3 regions of the Arthrobacter sp. CG_A4 genome follow, and region 2 is predicted to be linked to each of the others. Evidence: riboswitches for the same ligand, from Rfam matches in the RefSeq annotation. Region 2 holds a riboswitch; each other region holds the start of a gene.
What was found. Region 2 has a riboswitch for cyclic di-AMP ahead of RCH07_RS17595 (NlpC/P60 family protein). Riboswitches for the same ligand answer to the same signal wherever they lie in the genome.
Positions count from the first base shown of each region.

Region 1: another riboswitch for cyclic di-AMP. It lies ahead of RCH07_RS12610 (hypothetical protein); the one in region 2 lies ahead of RCH07_RS17595 (NlpC/P60 family protein).
Region 3: another riboswitch for cyclic di-AMP. It lies ahead of RCH07_RS11190 (M23 family metallopeptidase); the one in region 2 lies ahead of RCH07_RS17595 (NlpC/P60 family protein).

Region 1 covers NZ_JAXCID010000028.1:12,721-18,965, forward strand. Annotated here, with positions in the region: gene RCH07_RS12600 (response regulator transcription factor) at 35-775, shown strand; gene RCH07_RS12605 (sensor histidine kinase) at 779-2,479, shown strand; cyclic di-AMP (ydaO/yuaA leader) riboswitch at 2,672-2,831, shown strand; gene RCH07_RS12610 (hypothetical protein) at 2,830-3,654, shown strand; gene upp (uracil phosphoribosyltransferase) at 3,809-4,444, opposite strand; gene RCH07_RS12620 (phosphatase PAP2 family protein) at 4,495-5,376, opposite strand; gene RCH07_RS12625 (nucleoside deaminase) at 5,438-5,941, shown strand; gene RCH07_RS12630 (DNA glycosylase AlkZ-like family protein) at 5,991-6,245, opposite strand, start outside.
Region 2 covers NZ_JAXCID010000056.1:13,975-20,219, forward strand. Annotated here, with positions in the region: gene RCH07_RS17570 (DUF5129 domain-containing protein) at 1-418, shown strand, start outside; gene RCH07_RS17575 (DUF1918 domain-containing protein) at 452-643, opposite strand; gene RCH07_RS17580 (serine hydrolase) at 699-1,628, opposite strand; gene RCH07_RS17585 (helix-turn-helix transcriptional regulator) at 1,955-2,152, opposite strand; gene RCH07_RS17590 (dihydrofolate reductase family protein) at 2,358-2,915, shown strand; gene RCH07_RS17595 (NlpC/P60 family protein) at 3,064-3,861, opposite strand; cyclic di-AMP (ydaO/yuaA leader) riboswitch at 3,870-4,055, opposite strand; gene RCH07_RS17600 (hypothetical protein) at 4,232-4,501, shown strand; gene RCH07_RS17605 (hypothetical protein) at 4,596-4,979, shown strand; gene RCH07_RS17610 (hypothetical protein) at 5,166-5,783, shown strand; gene RCH07_RS17615 (DNA alkylation repair protein) at 5,904-6,245, opposite strand, start outside.
Region 3 covers NZ_JAXCID010000023.1:7,297-13,541, forward strand. Annotated here, with positions in the region: gene RCH07_RS11180 (HNH endonuclease) at 1-212, opposite strand, end outside; gene RCH07_RS11185 (NlpC/P60 family protein) at 436-1,239, opposite strand; cyclic di-AMP (ydaO/yuaA leader) riboswitch at 1,549-1,718, opposite strand; gene RCH07_RS11190 (M23 family metallopeptidase) at 1,856-2,692, opposite strand; cyclic di-AMP (ydaO/yuaA leader) riboswitch at 2,698-2,909, opposite strand; gene RCH07_RS11195 (metal-dependent transcriptional regulator) at 3,074-3,769, opposite strand; gene serC (phosphoserine transaminase) at 4,046-5,173, shown strand; gene RCH07_RS11205 (MFS transporter) at 5,343-6,245, opposite strand, start outside.

The sequences.
Region 1 (6,245 bases), on a different contig from region 2:
GCCGCGCCTAACCGGCAGAACGGAGAGTTGTCCCATGGCCACCTCGCACTCCATGACCAATAACCTCCCTCTTCTCGCGCATCCGGACGGCTCCCCTATCCGTGCCCTTGTGGTGGACGACGAACCCAGCCTCTCCGAGCTCATGAGCATGGGGCTGCGGATGGCAGGCTGGTCCGTGGCGGTCGCGAGCGACGGACCCGAAGCGGTGAAACTCGCCAAAGAGTTCCGCCCCGACGTACTGGTTCTCGACGTGATGCTTCCCGGATTCGACGGCGTTGAGCTCCTCGGCCGGATTCGCTCCTTCGCCCCGGAAGTCCCGGCCCTGTTCCTTACTGCCAAGGACGACGTCCAGGACCGGATCACCGGCCTCGCCGCCGGAGGCGACGACTATGTCACCAAGCCATTCAGCATGGAGGAGGTGCTGCTGCGGCTGCACCGGCTGGTCCAGCGCTCCGGTGTGGCAGCAATAGACACCGCCGAACTCGTGGTCGGGGATCTGGTCCTCAACATCGACACCCGGGACGTCACACGGGCCGGCGAGGAACTGCACCTCACGGCGACGCAGTTTGAGCTCCTGCGCTACCTCATGGAAAACCCCAAACGCGTCATCAGCAAGGCCCAAATCCTGGACCGGGTCTGGGACTACGATTTCGGTGGCCAGGCCAACATCGTCGAACTCTACATTTCCTACCTCCGCAAGAAGGTTGACGCCAGCCACCCGTCCATGATCCATACCGTGCGCGGCGCCGGCTACGTCCTGAAGCCGGCGGAGTGATCCGTGCCCACTCGCACCCATAGGACAGGCGCCGATCAGCCAGGCGCCCCCGGGCGAAGCTGGCGCAACCCGTCCACGTGGCATCTGCGCACCCGGCTGGTCCTAGTCACCATGGGCTTGCTCGTGGCGATCTGCGGTGCCGTCGGAGTGTTCAGCTATGCCTCGATGGACCTGTTCCTGACGAGGCAACTGGACTCGCAGCTTGAGCAGGCGTCCGGACGGGCCCGGGAATTCGGCCGCCCCGGACCAGGGAACGGCGACGTCCGCCGGGATCCGCTGGAAGCCCGGGGCCAGGGCGTCGGCACCCTCAATGCGCGGATCCTCAACGGCGTCGTCAGCAGCGCCGGCTTCCTCGCCGATGATGCCAGCCGCAAATCCCTCTCCGCCGGGGACAGCGAGATACTGGGGGTGCTCACACCCAACGTCGGCCCCGTGGACCGCGTTCTCTCCGCTGGTGCGTACCGGCTCACTGCCGCCCGGGCCCCTTCCGGCGACGTCATAGTAACCGGGCTGCCGCTCGCCGAGAAGCAGAACACCCTGGCCTCGCTGGTGTGGACCATGGTGGTGGTCTCCGCCGGCGGTCTCGTACTGATCGGCCTCGCCGGCACGGCCCTGATCCGCCGGACCATGAAGCCGCTCGAACAGCTGTCCGGAGTGGCCACCCAGGTCTCCCGCCTACCGCTCGACGCCGGCGAGGTGGCACTCGCCGTGCGGGTTCCGGCGTCGGCGGCGCATCCCGGCACGGAAGTGGGAAGCGTTGGCTTTGCGCTGAACCAGATGCTGGACAACGTCTCCAACGCCCTTGAATCGCGGCAGCAAAGCGAAATGAAGGTGCGCCAGTTTGTGTCCGATGCCTCGCATGAGCTGCGCACCCCGCTGACCGCCATCCGCGGCTACACCGAGCTGATGCGGATGACCGAACACTTCACGCCGGACGGGGAGAACTCCCTGGCGCGGGTGCAGAGCCAGTCCCAGCGGATGACCACGCTGGTGGAAGACCTGCTGCTGCTGGCGCGCCTGGACGAGGGCCGGCCGCTCAAGTTCAGCGACGTCGACCTCACCCGGCTGGCGATCGAGACGGTCAGCGACGAGAAGGTCATGGCCCCGGACCACCTCTGGCAGCTGGAGCTCCCGGAAGAGCCGGTGGTGGTCCGCGGCGACGCGACCGCACTGCACCAGGTGCTGGCGAATCTGCTGTCCAACGCGCGCAAGCACACCGGCCCCGGTACAGCGGTGGTCACCGGAGTGGCGCGGCTCGCCGACGGGAGCGCCGTGGTGACGGTAACGGACAACGGCAGCGGGATCGCCCCCGAGTTTGTCGGCCGGATCTTCTCGCGCTTCGCCCGGGCCGACGCCGCCCGCAAAAACCCGGCAGTCACGACGGCCGCACATGCCGCCACCGGGGCCTCCGGCAGCCCGGGGGTGCCGGGTGCGACGGCAGCGACGGCGGCGACGGGCGCGACGGGTCCGACGGGCGCCCCGGCGATGCCGGGTGCGACGGCGGCGACGGGTCCGACGGTGGCTGAACCCACGGCCGAGGGGACCAGCGGGCTGGGGCTCTCCATTGTGCAGTCGATTGTGGAGGCGCACGGCGGGACTGTCGAGGTCATCTCCCGGCCGGGCCGCACGGAGTTCACCGTCCGGCTTCCCGCTGGTCCGCCGAGCCCGCCGAGCCCGCCGCTTCGACGGTTCCCTGCCGGCTAGACGACACTTAGCGTCGAACCCGCCGGGAACCATCGAAGCGGGGCTCAGGCTAGGCCGCGGAAGCACAAGGCGACGCACCGCCGTCGCCCTGCTTGTTACCGAAATGTGACATTTGTTTCCGGCTCCTGTACCGTTTTTAGGGTGCGGCCGCCACAGGGCCGCGCATCCGGACGGACGCCAAACTCTGCCGCTTCCCGGATTCCGCTCGACCAGGCAGAGGCGGGGAACCCAGAGTTCCCGGACATTCTGCATCTTTGCACCCTTGGGGTGAAGCCGACACGTGAGATTCCGTGCGGCCGGATATCGCATCCGAACCCGACAGCTAACTCCGCAGGCGTTGAGAGGCGATCATGACTGAATTCAAAGTACCAACGCGCCACAAGAGCGCCCAGCAGGCAACCCGTTCGACGGCTTCGCGCCACCGCGCGGCGGACACCAATCCCGCGTCAACCCGGTCCCGGTTCACCGCGAGCCTCGGATCCACCGGCCGTCGCGCCGCCCTCGTTGCCACCACCTGCGCGGTGCTCGTCGGGATCGGGGCTGCCGGGCAGGCCGCCGAGACCGCCAACCGCAACGCCAGCGCCGGCAGTTCCAGCGGGGCTTCGGCCACCACCGCCGACCCGCTGACGCACCTGGACTTCGAACGTGTCCGCGTCGATTCGCAGTCGGCCCTTCCCGACACCGCCAGTCTCGCGCCCCAGACCGAAGAGGTGAAGCCCGCTGAAGTCCCCGCCGCCGCGGCTCCCGCACCCGAGCCTGCTCCGGCACCCGCACCCGCACCCGCACCCGAGCCTGCTCCGGCACCCGCACCCGCACCTGAGCCCGCACCGGCACCGGCACCGGCACCGGCCAAGCCCGTTGCTGTCGACGACCCTGCCGGCGCGCAGGCCTACGCTGCCGCGCAACTGGGAACTTACGGCTGGGCTCCCAGCGAGATGCAGTGCCTTCAGACGCTGTGGACGAAGGAATCCGATTGGAAGACCACCGCCACGAACCCCAGCAGCGGGGCATACGGTGTGGTCCAGTCCCTGCCGGCCGAGAAGATGGCCAGCGCTGGCCCGGACTACCGGACGAACTACCGGACCCAGATCAACTGGGGCCTGAACTACGTCAAGGAGCGCTATGGCTCCCCCTGCGGCGCCCTGAACTTCCACTACGCCAACAACTGGTACTAGACAGCCGGCACGGCCAGCCTGAAGCACGGCCAGGCGAGGAGCCCCGGATCCACAGGATCCAGTCCATGCGGTTCAGGTGAGGCCGCGCCGGTGTTTTCCGGAACCCCCCGGAACCCCCCAGCCGCCTCCGGCGCCAGTTTCGCCGACGGCGGGCTTAGCCTGCCACGCCGTAGAGGCGGTCGCCGGCGTCGCCCAGACCCGGGACGATGTAAGACTTTTCGTTGAGCTTCTCGTCGATGGAGGCGAGGACGATGGTCACGTTGGCGTCGGCAAGCTCCTCTTCCAGCTTGGCCAGGCCCTCCGGGGCGGCCAGCAGGCAGATGCAGGTGACGTCGGAGGCGCCGCGCTTAAAGAGGAACTTGATGGCCTCCCGCAAGGTGCCGCCGGTTGCAAGCATCGGGTCCAGCACGAAGATCTGCCGGTCCGTGAGGTTCTCGGGGAGTCGCTCGGCGTAGGTGATGATGTCAAGGGTTTCTTCATCCCGGGCCATGCCCAGGAAGCCAACCTCGGCGGTCGGGACCAGCTTGGTCATACCCTCGAGCATGCCGAGCCCGGCGCGCAGGATAGGGACCACCAGCGGGGTGGGCTTGGTGAAGGCGGTGCCGATCGTGATGCTGACCGGCGTCTCGATGGTCACCGGCTCGGTGCGGACGTCGCGGGTCGCCTCGTAGGCGAGGAGCGTAACGAGTTCCTCGGTGAGCTGGCGGAAGACCGGGGAAGGGGTGTTCTTGTCCCGCAGAACGGTGAGCTTATGGGCGACCAGCGGGTGGTCCACAACGAGAATGCGCATGGGTCAAAACTATCACCCGGCGGCAGTTGACCCGCCCGTCGGACCGCGGGTCACCCGCCCGTCGGACCGCGGGCGCCGAGCCCGTCCGCAGTGGTGTCTTCGTTCCCGGCCGCGCTCCCGGCAGCACCGGTATCGGGGCCGGGGCCCGCACCCTTCGCGGGGCCTGGGCCGCCGCCGTCGGGGCGTCCGTCCATCAGGTGCGCCGGATGGTCGAAGGTCGGCGCCGGGCCCGCATGCCCGCGGTGCCGCAGCACATGGAACAGCCGGTGTGCCAGGATCACGATGCCCAGCCAGGCAAGGCCGAGGAGCCACGCGGCGATCACATCCGTCATCCAGTGATGCCCCAGGAAAACCCTACTCAGGCCCATCGCCGCGACGAAGATCACACCGGCGGCGATCACCGCGACGCGGGCCGAGGTCTTCTTGAGCTGGAGGCAGGTCAGATAAACCAGCACGCCGATGACCACGGTGGAGTTGAGTGCGTGCCCGCTGGGGAAGGATGGGGAGGTTTCGTAGGGCGGCACGGCATGGACAAAATCCGGGCGGGCGCGGCCCACCAGGTTCTTCCCGAACGTGGTGGCCGTGATGGACACAGCCGTGGCACCGCAGACCAGGATGATCGGCCGCCAGGTGCGGTTTAGCCAGGTGAGCCAGGCGGTGAGGATGCTCGCCAGGATCGGCATGCCGATGCTTCCGCCAACATTGGTGAAACCTGTGGCGGCCGAGTTGATCTCCGGGGTGCGCAGGTCTTCGGCGAGGGCCAGCGCAGGTCTGTCCAGATTCGCGAGTCCCGCCTCGTCCACCACGTTGTCGTACACTTCGGCGCCAAGCAATGCCAGCGCCACCACAACAACTCCGCCGGCCAGCAGGGTGAGCCACAGGGCAGCGTAGGGGACCACCCATTTACCCCAACGCTCTGCAAAGGTCTTCACGGCCGTCTCCTCAATCCTTTGCTTTTCACAGCTGCCCTTTCGTCGAAACTATCATTGAGCAATGACTTCTCCGGAGCCCCGCCATACAGAGTGGATGGGCCTTGCCCTTGCTGAGGCGCGGGCTGCGCTGGCAACGGCGGACGTGCCGATCGGCGCCGTCGTCATCGGGCCCGACGGCGCGGTGCTCGGCTCCGGGCGCAACGAACGCGAAGCGCTGGGGGACCCGACGGCGCACGCCGAGATGGTGGCGATCCGCGGGGCCGCGGCCCGGCTGCGGCAGCGAAGCGTCCTGGCCGGCAGGCCCGGTGACGGCTGGCGGCTGGCGGACTGCACCCTGGTGGTAACGCTGGAGCCCTGTGCCATGTGCGCCGGGGCGGTGGTGCTGGCCCGCATTCCGCGGGTGGTGTTCGGCGCGTGGGACGAGAAAGCCGGGGCGGCCGGCTCGGTGTTCGACATCCTCCGCGAACGACGGCTCAACCACTGGGTGGAAGTGTATGCCGGGGTCCGGGAACAGGAAAGCGCGGCCCTGCTGCGCGACTTCTTCGCCGGGCACCGCGGCAGCTGAACCTCGGTCATCACCGCTCCCCCTCTGTGCCTGATTCGCCTGGCCGGCGCTATTTTCCCGCGGGGGCTGTTGCGGAGGCTGATGCGTCAGCTGCCGCGGATGCCGCCAGCGCGTCGATCCGTGTCTGCCGGGTGGCCGGTGAATCGAGGCTGAAGGCGCGGAAGTCGGCCAGGTCCTCCCGGATCCAAGCCTCCACTTGGGCGATCCGCCGGGTCACCGCCGGAGTTGTGGTGTGAAACAGCCAGGGCACGATCCGTTCCTTGCCCGGCTCGTACTGCCATAGCCCGATGATCCGGCCGCGGTC
Region 2 (6,245 bases):
TCAGAGCCACCGGGACCTCGAACGCTGCACATCCGAGTTGTCGGACGGAACAATCACCCCCGAAACGGCCCTTGACCGGCTGCGGGACGCGCGCACCCACCTCTCCGAACTGCTGAAGAACCATGCCGACACCGTCATCGCCGGCTTCGCAAAAAACGACAAGGAAGCCGGGCTGATGCGCAAGGAGATGGCAAGCGCCCAGGCCGGAACCGAGAAGAGGTATGGCCGCACGTACGAGCCCAGCATCCTGGGTACGGTCTACCCGGCCTACTACTTCTTCTCGGTTCCCACGTTCAATTCCGGCTTCAGCACAGGGATGAGTAACGTCAGCAGCGCCCGTGGCGGGGGCGGCAGCACCACCGGGTACGGGAGCAGCGGCGGAAGCTTCTCCGGCTCCGGCAGTTCGTCCAACTTCTAGGACCGGGATACCGGGCCGGCGGCAGAGGCTGTGTCAGGTTGCCCCGTGTCGCTCGACGATGAAGTCGCCGCCGGGAAACATGATCGTCTCATGGCCGTCGTCGAACCTCACATGGTACGGCGGCGCACCGTCGGATCCCTTGACCTCCAGGATTTCACCGTGCCGGTCCGACGATTCGACCGTCGTACCCCGGATGACAATGCGGTCTCCTTGTGCTGCTTTCATGGCATTCACCTCCCTTCTCCAGCGTACGGTTCTCGGCCCCTCGCGGGAACACCAATCAGAAAAGTCTGGCCGCGATGGTCTTGGCCAGTTGGCGGATAACCCGGGCTTGGGCCGCCAACTCGGGCGTGTCCCGGCCCAGCGTATAGACGACGAAGACGTAAGCCCGCTCCCCCCGGACCAGGATGCTCGCGTCATGCAGGTTACCGAAGAGCAGGCCGTACTTGTGGAAGACGCTGATGCCCGCGGGGATGGCGGCCGGGATCAGCGATTCGTTGTTGGTGTGCTGCAGAAAGGACAGCAGCTGCGCCGTGTTCGCCGCGTCGAGCAGCTGGCCGGTGTACAGCAGGTACAGCGTCCTCGCCGTCTCGGCGGGCGTCAGGGTGTTCAGTGTGCGGTCATATGTGATCCCGATTGACGCTGCGTACTCGGTCAACGCACGGGGCCCGACGGCGGCCATGATCAGCGCCCACGATTCGTTATTGCTTTGCTGGAGCATCTGCCGGATCTGGGCGCCGGCCGTAGATACCCCCATCCGCGCCCCCAGGGAAGCCCTGCCGGATTCCACCAGATGGTAGTAGGCCGAGGCGGCGAGGATTTTGGCCGTGCTGGCAGCGACGAATTTGGCCCGCACCCCGTATTCGTGCACCACACCGTCGGTCACGTCGATCAGGGCAACGCCCACCTGGTAACGGCTGTTCGCTGCGATGACGGCATTGATCTGGGCTTCAAGTTTCCGGCTGACAGGCGGCGGCCCGGCCGGCACGACGGCGGGCGGCACGACGGCGGGCGGCACCGGCGCCGCTGCTGCTGCCGGGACGACGGCGGGCGGCAGCCCGGACACCGAAGAGGCAGCGAGTTCCCCGCCGTCGGCTTCCGGGGAAGTGCGAGGGGCGGACGCGGACGCCCCGGCCAGCGCAACAGCGTCGGCGGGCACCCTGGCCTGGAACGCCGCGGAGAAGGAGGTCGCCAGGAACAGGGCCAGCATGGCAGCGGCCGCCGGCAGACGATGCCGGCGGCTCCCACCCCATGGTCCAGGCAGGGGCCACCCGGACCGTCGGGTGGCAACAGATGTGTGGCGGCCGCTGCGGTAGTGCCGGCCGGGGCCCTGATTTTGCACCGGCTCTCACCCCCGGTCCAGCGAAGAGCTGGGGCCGGCCGTCGGCTCATACACATTCGCAGGCATGCTGATCCTCCGGGAGCTAGAACCGCGGTAGAGGCTTCAAAGTTTCTGCATTCTGCTCCGCCGGGGCCCTGAGCGCAAGAGTTTTCGCCTTGGAAGACCTTGGGGCAGGTGTCTTGCTGAGGCGTTCATCAGCGCGCCACAAGCTGCAGGCCCAGGACGTTGGCCACGGCTATCACTGCCCGCACGGAGGGATTGCCGGTGGCGGTCTCTATCGTCCGGATTGTTCGCACCGAGGTCCCGGCCAGCTGCGCCAGCTCCGCCTGCGTGATCCCGGTGGCCCTCCGGACGCTGCGGAGTTTCGCTGCGATCGACGCCACGTCACGCATGGTTGCTCCTCCGTGAGGGCACTGCCGGTAACGGCAGTGCTGTTCCTTCAGCCCAGTACCTTGATCGTGGCTCAGACACCACAATCCGGCAAGACCCAGCCGCCCGGCGTCGGACGCCTGGCCTGTTCACGTGCAGTCCTGCCGCTCCGCCGGGCCGGAGCGTACGCTGGTGCGGTAGCCCTCAGCCCATTGAAGGAGCCCAGCGGTGCGCAAAGTCATCCTCATGACGCAGATGTCCCTGGACGGGTACATCGAGGGTCCGGGCCGGGACCTCAGCTGGCACATGGTCGACGACGAACTGCACCAACACTTCAATGATGAGCTCCGGACCATGGGAGCGTTCCTCGACGGCCGCGTCACCTATGAATTGATGGCGGAGTTCTGGCCGACGGCGGACGCGGACCCGTTGAACCCGGCGCCCATGGTCGAGTTCTCCCGGATCTGGCGGGACATGCCCAAGATCGTCTACTCCAGGACCCTGGCGACGGCCGGTTGGAATACCGCAGTGGTGCGGGACGTCGTCGTCGAGGAGGTCGCGAAGCTCAAGGAAGAATCCGGCGGGGACCTCGCGCTCGGCGGCGCCGATCTTGCGGCGTCCTTCCGGCGGCTCGGCCTGATCGATGAATTCCGGATCTACGTCCACCCGGTCCTGATCGGACGGGGCAAACCACTCTTCCAGGAGACGGATGCGGTGACGAAGCTCCGACTGCTGGAGACGCGCACGTTCGGCAACGGCGTCGTGCTGCTTCGGTACCAAGGCTGATTGGCTGGCCCGGGCGTATGCAAGGCCGGCGGGCACGGGCATGTGAAAGACCGGTTGATCAGCTGCCCCCAAGGCAACCGATCAACCGGCCTTTCTACGTTTTCCCGCCAGTGTCGCGGGTGGCATCACCTAGTTGCCGGAGGTGTTACTAAACGCCGGCACGCACGAACGTCACGGGGCCGGTGGCGGTGAGCCAGGACAGCGGGTGAACCACAGTCTGGTTCGCGCCGTTCATCCCGCTGCTGAGCACCTGGCCGTTGCCGACGTAGATTCCGATATGTCCCGACTGGACCACCATGTCGCCCGGCTGGGCATCCCCCACCACTTTGCCGTAGTTCATGAACTGCATCGGGCCGAGGTCGCCGACAGAGATTCCGGCTGCGCCAAGGGCCTTCTCAACCAAGGCGGTGCAATCCTGTGTCATGCCCAGTTGGCCGTAAGCGGCGGAGACCATGGTGGCATTGACGCCGCCGGCCGCCGGGGCAGCGGCGGGAGCGGCCGGCGCTGCCTGGACCTTCACCGCGGCCTTGGCGGCCGGGGCAGCGACGGGTGCCTTGACCGCCGGGGCAGCAACGGGTGCCTTGACCGCCGGGGCAGCAACGGACGCCTTGACTACCGGGGCAGCTACCGGCTTGGGCTGTTCGATCACCGGGGCAGGGGCGGTCGCCACTGCCGGGCGCTCGAAGGTGATCTGTACTTTGGAATCCGCGAGGACGGGTGCGCCCACCTGGCCCCCGACGTCGACGGACGACGCCGGCGCGGAGTCGCGCTGGACGGGGGCCTCGGCGGCGTTGGCGGCCATGGCACTGCTGAGCACCAGGCCGGACGCCGCTGCAATCACTGCAGCCTGGCGGCCGAATGTACCTCCCTTGGAGGACAGGAATACGGAACGGCGTTGGCTGCGAAGGTCAGTGCTTTTTGGCAAAAAAGTATTGCTGGAAGTCATGTGCGTAGCCTCTCCCAATGCCTGCGAGGTGAGCTGTCGGATTCGGATGGGAGGCACCCGGCCGCACTCTGGCCCTGACATCGGACTGTGCGGCTTCACCCCAAGACCTGCGTAAAGCCAGGTCAATAAATGGGTTCCCCGTCTCTGCCGGACGTTGCTGCGAGGTATCCCCGTGGCCGCGGCAGAGTTAGGCAATCGGCTGGGGAGCGCCCGTTTCTAAGCAACAGGCACCCAATAACGGTAACGGCATGATCACGGAATGTCACATCGAGGTAACGGCGGGAGTAGTTTGGGGCAGCTCTTCGCCCCGCAGGACGCGGCCCCCGGCATAGAATGGTGCCATCAGCGGACCCATCAGCGGAGGCCAAAAATGAGCAGCCCCGACTTCGCCAGGCACTGTGTCGCCATCTGCCAGTTGAGCTATCAGCCGCAGAAGGACTTCAATGTCAACACCGAGCTGCTGGTCCTGGAAAATGGGGAAGTCCACGCGTCCACCTGGGACGCAGAGCCCCGCAACGGCGGCTTTGACGTCTTCGTCCTGAATGACCGCGTTGACGCTGCCGGCTTCATGGTGGTGACCGATTGGGAGTTTCTGGACGGTAAAGCCTACGCCGTGGTGGAGCGCCGGGCTCCCGCATAGCACCGTCGTTCGTGGCGGAGCGGGACCCCTGTAGACCGCAGCTTCCGTCGGCTAGGGTTTGACCCCATAGCCAATTCTCGGCTTGGGGGTACCAATGAAAGCCTGGCGTCTGATGATGTCGCTGCCGCAACCGGTGAAGGGGTTCCTGGTGGTCTACCTGATCGCCTTCGCTGTGGTCTTCGTCTCTGTGGCGGTCATGTCTTTAACCGGTCAGGGCACCACAAACCCGGTCGTGCAGTGGGGGGTGGGCGTGCTGGGTCTCACCGCGGTCATACTGGGGCTGGTGCTGGCCTTCAATTTCCGCGGATCGGCTCGCGCCTACGCCGCGATGATGAAGGCCTATAAACCCATGGGGGTGGACTACACCGCGTCGTTTTTCGCAACGCCGATAGCCATCCGAATCTTCGGCGCGCTGTTTGCCGCGATCGGGATCTCGTTCGCCGTGACGTCCGCGATCTTAGCCATGTCCCTCTCCTGAGGCCGCCTGTCTGCCGGGGGTGCGGGCGGCAGCCCCAACCACTGTGATGCGGCCGCCTGCCTGGCTGACTATGGAATGCGCGACGACGGCTGCCGGGGTGGACGCACCGCCCGGCTCTGTGCGGCCGCTCGCAGCCCGCCCAGCCTAGACTGGGGGCAACGGGTCCTTTGAACGAAAGCGAAATCCGTGACCATTCACCGCACGCTGGCCCTCGCCGCCGCACTCCCGGCGCTCCTTTTCGGGGTGGCCGCCTGTGCGCCGCCGGCGGCCACTGAGACGACCGCCACTGAGACGACGGCCGGCACTCGCGCACCGGAAGCCGCCGCGGGCTTCGGCGTGGATAACGCGGGGGCCCGCGAGCGAATCGCCCGGTCCGGACTCGCCCTCCTGGCGGCCGAGGGCAACGTGGAGCATTTCCACGCCCACCTGGATCTGATCAAGGACGCGACGCCAGTGCCGGTGCCGGCGAACATCGGCATCTCACTGGGGCAGGATGGAAAACCGGACGGTATTTCCGCCCTGCACACGCACGACACAAGCGGTGTCATCCACATCGAATCGCCCACGGCAGGGCAGGTGTTCACCCTGGGGCAGCTCCTCACCGAATGGGGCGTGCTGACCGGGACGGGCCCGCCAGGCAGCGGCCAGGGCCCGGCGGACGGCTGGACCGCCTACGTAAACGGGGCACGGTACGACGCCGGCATCCGTGACCTCCCGCTCAAGCACCACGATCAAATCGTGGTCAGCTTCGGTGCAACACCCGCCACCATCCCGTCCTCCTACGAGTTCCCACCCAACGAGTGACTTCGGGCCAGGGCGCGTTCCGGCCAGGGCGCATTCTCGTTGGTTCGTCGGGGGTCTGGGTCCAGGACCGTGATGCCCGGGCTCCGGGACTTCCTCGGCTCGCAGCTATGGCGCATTAGGCTACCCGAATTCCAGCTCGGGCCGGTGCGTAGCGAGTACAGAACGGACGTGCACCGCCGCCTCGCCGGCGACCCCGCCGTCGGGGGCCTCCGCGAGAACCATCCGGGCATGGCGGACAAACCTGTCCCAGTCCCCCGCGCCGGAGCGAAGTGCACGCAGGGGCGACAGCAGAGCAGCACGGCGGAGCCAGGGGTCGGGATCCTGCACCCAACGGTCCAACACACTGTCGGCACGTACCCGGGCCAACACGTCGAGCCCGGTGATCATGGGGCCAACGACGTCCACCGCCAGCGGATCGACAAGCTCGCGCAGTGCTGCCGAACGGAAGAATCCCTCAACCCG
Region 3 (6,245 bases), on a different contig from region 2:
CGGCTGACCGCCGTCCTGGTGTTGTACCGGGGCCTGATGTAGCGATTCAGCAGAATCACCGACGGCCGGCCTAGGATGTCGGTTGGCCCGACGACGGGATCGTCGCCTTCGGCCACGACGCTGGCCTTCCCAGTCAGCACAAGAACCAGCGCCCGGCGGAAAGTGACTACCGCCAGCGGTTCATATCCAGCATTCAGAACGAGAGTGCGCATCCGCATACCTCTTAACGGCCGCACCCGCCAGGGGCACAAGGGCCGGCTGCCCTGTGCATGGTCGGGCTATGGATCGACACCACAAGAGTAAACACGCGAGTGCCGGATCACCGAATTTCCATAGCCGGTGCTCACCCGTGTCGGCTGAAATTCATGCTCCGGCAACGCAAAGGACCCCTGCCGGGAGGGCAGGGGTCCTTTGGTGTCGCTGGAAGGGGTTGTCTTAGCCGCCGACGCGGATGAAGACCGGGCCGGAGCCGACGTTGACGCTTTGCAGAGAGGTGGTTCCGCCATTCCAGCCGCCGTGGACGGCCTTGCCGCCGCCGACGTAGACAGCGATATGCGCCACACCCGCGCCGCCGTTCTGGTAGTAGGCGAGATCGCCCGGCTGTGCCTCAGCGGCGCTCACCGTGCGGCCGAGGGACAGGTACCCTGCCGGCCAGCCGTGGTAGTTGATGCCGGCGGCAGCCAGTGAGTTCGTGACCAGCCTGGTGCAGTCCTGCCCGACGCCGAGCTGGGCGTAGGCAGCGGACGCGATGGTGGAACCCATGCCGCTGGCAACGCCGGCCGCAGCCGGTGCGGAAGCCGGTGCAGCGGCGACGGTGTTAGTGCCGACGGTCTTGACAGTGGCGGTCTTGGTCGCGGCGGTGCTGGTGCTGGCGGCCCGGGTGGCGGTCGGAGTTTCCTGGACCTTGACGACGGGCTTAGGGGCCTCGATAACCGGAGCGGCAGTGGTCGTGACGGCCGGCTTCTCGTAGGAGATCGCAATCGTGGAAGCAGCCGAGATGGCTGCCGGAGCTGCCGACTGGACTTCGAGCGTGGAAGCGGAGGTGGATTCGCGCTGAACGTTGGTCTCAGCAGCGTTGGCTGCAATACCGCTGGTCAGAACCAGACCGGAAGCGGCAGCGATAACTGCAGCCTGGCGGCCCATGCCTCCGGCATTGTGGCCGACAGTCTTGGCAATGACGGCCAGCGAGTTGGTCTTGGTGACCTCGGCGCGGTGGCGTGCGTTTGCACTAGTAGTCATTAAGTTCTCTCTTTCGTGATCCTTGGACTGCGCTTTTCAGGCGCAATCTGAGGACGCTCCGGCATCTTGGGGGTACGCCGGATCGCCCCGAATGGGTTACTTAGCGAAGGGTGTACTGCGAAGATGCGCCAAAAACGGCCACGGAATGCAGGTGCGTAGATTGCAGTCCGGAATCAGCAGAGGTTGAGCCGGCGGTGTGGGATCCGTTGCGGGCGCCGGCAAGGGCAGCACGATAGGTGGATTCCGGCGGGCTCGTAAGAGATGCACAAGCGCTGTAAAGCGCAGCATTGCGGCGTGAAGACACGAAAAGAAGCCTCTCCCAATGCCTGCGAGGTGAGCTGTCGGATTCGGATGGGAGTCACCCGGCCGCGCTGCTTCCTGGGAAGCTTTGCGACTTAACCCCAAGGTCTTCTTGCGAAGACCAAAATTGGTTCCCCCGCCCCTGCCAGACGATGTCATGCGGACGGACCTTGAGCGGTGGCAGAGCTAGGCAATCCACTCAAGAGCGCCAACTTCGGAAAAGTTGGCGTACCTCATACGGTACAGCAATTGGGGTTCAATGTCACATTCAGATCACGGCGCGTCACAGAAATGCGAGAGTGACCCATCGGCTTGGCTAGAGCCAGCCGGTGGGGTCGACAACTTCTCCGTTAACCATGACCTCGAAGTGGAGGTGGCAGCCGGTGGAGGCCCCGGTGGTCCCGGCCATCGCCACGGCATCGCCGCGGGAGACCTGCTGCCCGACGCGGACGCTCGAGGAGCTGAGGTGGTTGTAGGTGGTCTCCAGTCCGTTGCCGTGGTCGATCACCACGCGGTTTCCGCCACCGTAAGGGTGCCATCCGGCAAACGTCACGGTGCCACTTGCGGCGGCGTTGACTGCTGTTCCGCACTGGGCCGCGAAGTCCTGACCGCGGTGGAACTCGCCGGAACCGCCGGTAATGGGGCTGACACGCAGCCCGAAGGGCGACACGGAATCCATCCGCTCCAGCGGTGCACCAAGGCTTCCCGAAGACGCAGCACGCGTGATGGCGCCAGCGGCTTGGGCGCTCAGTAACTGCTTAAGCTTCCCGTCCGGATCGCCCTGCGTGGTGACGGCACTGCGGTTAAATTCAATCTTGGCGGCGGCAGGCGCAGTGACATCCGGCTGTGCCGCGGCGGAGGCCTCGGCAGAGGCTGAACTGACGGGCGGGCCGGCGTTGGTGACCGCGACCGGACCGGTCGCGGGGACGGTAACCGTCAGGACCAGACCTGTGGCGGCCAAGGCAATACCGGCCTTCTGCCCAACGCCGCTGGCGGCGGCGAAGTCGGTGACCTGCCGGAACGGGCTGCGCCGGCCCCGGCGTTCATCGCGGTGCGCGTCGCGCGGACGGTCGGCCAATGCGGCGACGGCCGGACGTGGCTCCGGGGCGGGACCGGCCGCACGACGGCGGCCCCTGGCGGTCTGGGTGGTCAAAAAGTAGTTCCTCTCTGGAGAGCCTGCGGAGTTAGCTGTCGGATTCGGGTCAGAGATCTAAGACCCGGTCCGCCGTAAGCAAGCACCCAGACACAAAGAGGTCCAATAAAGTCCCTCACTGGAGTGTGCTTGCCGCTGGCGGACTTCACCCCAAGGCTGTGTTGAAACAGCCGGAAGTGGTTCCCCCGCCCCTGCCAGAAGGTGACTCTGTTACTGATCCGCTGGCAGAGCTCGGCTTCGAATCAGATAACGCTTTGGTATCGGTACTGGTCATCAACTATAGGCGATGAAGCCGCCCAGTGATAAATCCGTTATCGGCGGTTGTGCATAACTCGTGGGTCATCCCACGAGTTATGACCCGGAGATGTGACCCGGGAGGTGTCAGCCGACGGTAACAAAAACGTGGGCAGCGACCTCGGGCGGCAACTCAAGGGCACCTTCGATCTCCGGCACCCGGACCGAGATGTATTCCCCGACGCGTTCCAGCGAAACCCGGGCACCGGGACGGATCCCTCCCTCGTCGAGCTGGACCAGCAGTTCCGGCTCCACCTGGATGGGCTCGGCAAGCCGGTCGACCGTAATCCGGGAACCGGCCCCGTAGCCGGCCATAGCCTCAAGCAGGTTCACGACGCCGTCCGCGTGCGGCAGGGACGGCGGACCCCCGAGGTCAGCGAGGCCAGGAATCGGGTTGCCGTAAGGGGAAACGGTCGGGTGGTTGAGCAGTTCAAAGATCCGCCGCTCCACGCGCTCGCTCATCACGTGTTCCCAGCGGCAGGCTTCCTCGTGGACGTAGGCCCAGTCGAGGCCTATCACGTCCGCCAGCAGGCGCTCGGCGAGACGGTGCTTGCGCATAACGCCAATGGCGCGTTTCCGGCCGGTTTCGGTCAGCTCGAGGTGCCGGTCGCCGGAGACAACTACCAGCCCATCACGTTCCATCCGTCCGATGGTCTGGGAAACTGTGGGGCCGGAGTGGCGGAGTCGCTCCGCGATGCGGGCGCGGAGGGCGATGATGTTTTCCTCTTCAAGCTCCAGGATGGTCCGAAGATACATCTCCGTGGTATCGATCAGATCCGTCATTCAGCTCAGCTCCTCGAGCGCCGTCCTTGCGTCATTTCCCGCCGTACCGCGTGCGGGATGAGCCCTGGCGAGCTCGGCCGTACGCTCGCAGGACAGCCTAGCCTATTTTGAGTTTGTCCGGATAATCTCCCGGAACGGTTCGATGACCGGACTATGACGGACTCCTTTCCCGCCAGCCCTCCGCAGTCAGGCAGAATGAAAAGTAGGCTCCCTCGCACCCAGCACGCCGGGCCACCTCCGGAGCCACACTTTGTAGCAGTCGAAAATTGGAGCCACGTGAGCGACACCAGCATCACTATCCCCGCAAACCTCCTTCCCCAGGACGGCCGGTTCGGCGCCGGACCGTCAAAGGTCCGACCGGAACAGATGGAAGCCCTCGCCTCATCGGCGATGCTGCTGGGTACATCCCACCGCCAGGCACCGGTCAAGAACCTCGTAGGCTCGGTCCGTCACGGTCTCAGCCGGTTCTTCCGTGCCCCCGAAGGCTATGAGGTGGTCCTCGGGGTCGGCGGTTCCACGGCGTTCTGGGACATAGCCAGCTTCGGCCTTGTGGAGAATAAGGCCCAGCACCTGTCTTTCGGCGAGTTCGGCTCGAAGTTCGCCGCGGCCACGAACAAGGCTCCGTTCCTTGCTGAATCCTCCATCATCGAGTCCGAGCCCGGTACTCGCCCGGAGGCCACGGCGGAGGCCGGGGTTGACGTGTACGCGTGGCCGCAGAACGAGACCTCCACCGGCGTTGCCGCCCCGGTCCAGCGCGTGGCCGGTTCCGATGAGGGTTCCCTCGTGCTGGTCGATGCCACGTCCGCGGCCGGCGGCCTGGCCGTGGATGTAGCCGAGGCTGATGTTTACTACTTCGCTCCGCAGAAGAACTTCGCATCCGACGGCGGCCTGTGGCTTGGTCTGTTTTCCCCGGCGGCGCTGGAGCGTGCGGCCCGGGTCAAGGCCAGCGGCCGCTGGATTCCGGACTTCCTGGATCTTCAGACGGCGATCGATAACTCACGGCTGAACCAGACGTACAACACCCCGGCGCTGGCCACCCTAGTCACACTGGACGCCCAGGTGCAGTGGCTCAATGCCAGCGGCGGGCTCGACTTCGCCTCGGCCCGGACTGCGGATTCGGCCGGGCGCATCTACCGCTGGGCCGAGGCCTCCGGCTATGCCACACCGTTCGTGGCTAAGGCCGAGGACCGCTCCAACGTCATCGCCACGATCGACTTCGACGACTCGATCGACGCCGCGGCAATCGCCACGGTGCTCCGCTCCAACGGCATCGTGGACACCGAGCCGTACCGCAAGCTGGGCCGCAACCAGCTGCGTATTGCCACGTTCGTGGCAATCGAGCCGGACGATGTGTCGGCGCTGCTCGAATGCATCGACCACGTCGTGGGGGAGCTCACGAAGTAGTCCGTCTGCGCGGCCGACCGCCGAAAGCAGAATGCAGAATGCAGAATGCAGAATGCAGAATGCAGAATGCAGAATGCGGAATGCAGAATGCAGAATGCAGAATGCAGAATGCAGAATGCAGAATGCAGAATGCGGAATGCAGAATGCAGGCTGCTGACCGCCGGCTGCGTCAGCGATCGACGGCGTCGTCCGGGTTTGCCGTCTGGCCGGCGTCGTCCGGGTTTGCTGCCTGGCCGGCGCCGTCCGCGTTGCCGCCGGCACCGCCGGCACCGAGGCCGGATTCGACGTGGAAGTATCGTAGCCCTCGGGCCCTGCGGTCGAAACGGATCCGCAGCCGCCTGGCCCGGATGATCCATAGCAGCCCAATCAGCGCGGCGATCAGGCCCGAAGCGGCCGCTACGCTCATGGACCAGCGGGGGCCGGCGACGTTGGCGACCCAGCCCACCAGCGGCGCCCCGATCGGTGTGCCGCCCATGAAGATCGCCATGTAGAGCGCCATCACCCGGCCGCGCATCACCGGGTCCGTGGTCGTCTGGACGTAGCTGTTTGCGCTTGTCATCATCGTGATCGCGAAAAGGCCCACGGGGACCAGCGCGGCGCCGAACCAGAAGTAGTCCGGTGCCAGCGCCGCGATGCCCGCGGTCACACCGAAGGCCCCGGCGGCCCCGAAAATGAGCCTCAGCCGGGGCTTCTGCCGGCCGGCCGCCAGCAGCGCGCCGGTCACGGAGCCGATGGCCATGATCGAGTTCATCAGCCCGAAGGCGCCGGCGTCGAGGCCGAATTCCGTACCGACCATGGCCGCGATGAACAGCACGAAGTTCAGCCCCAGGGTTCCCACGATAAAGATCGCCACGAGAACCACCACAATGTCCGGCCGGTACCGTACATAGCGAAGCCCTTCCCGGATCCGGCCCTTGCCCGCGGCCGCCTTCGGAAGCTGGCGGAGCGAGGCCGCTGGAATCTTCCACAGGCTCAGCAGCAGCGCCACAAAGGTGAGGGTGTTGATCAGGAAAACCCAGCCGGGGCCGACAGCCACCGTCAGGATTCCGGCTACCGCGGGGCCGATCATCCT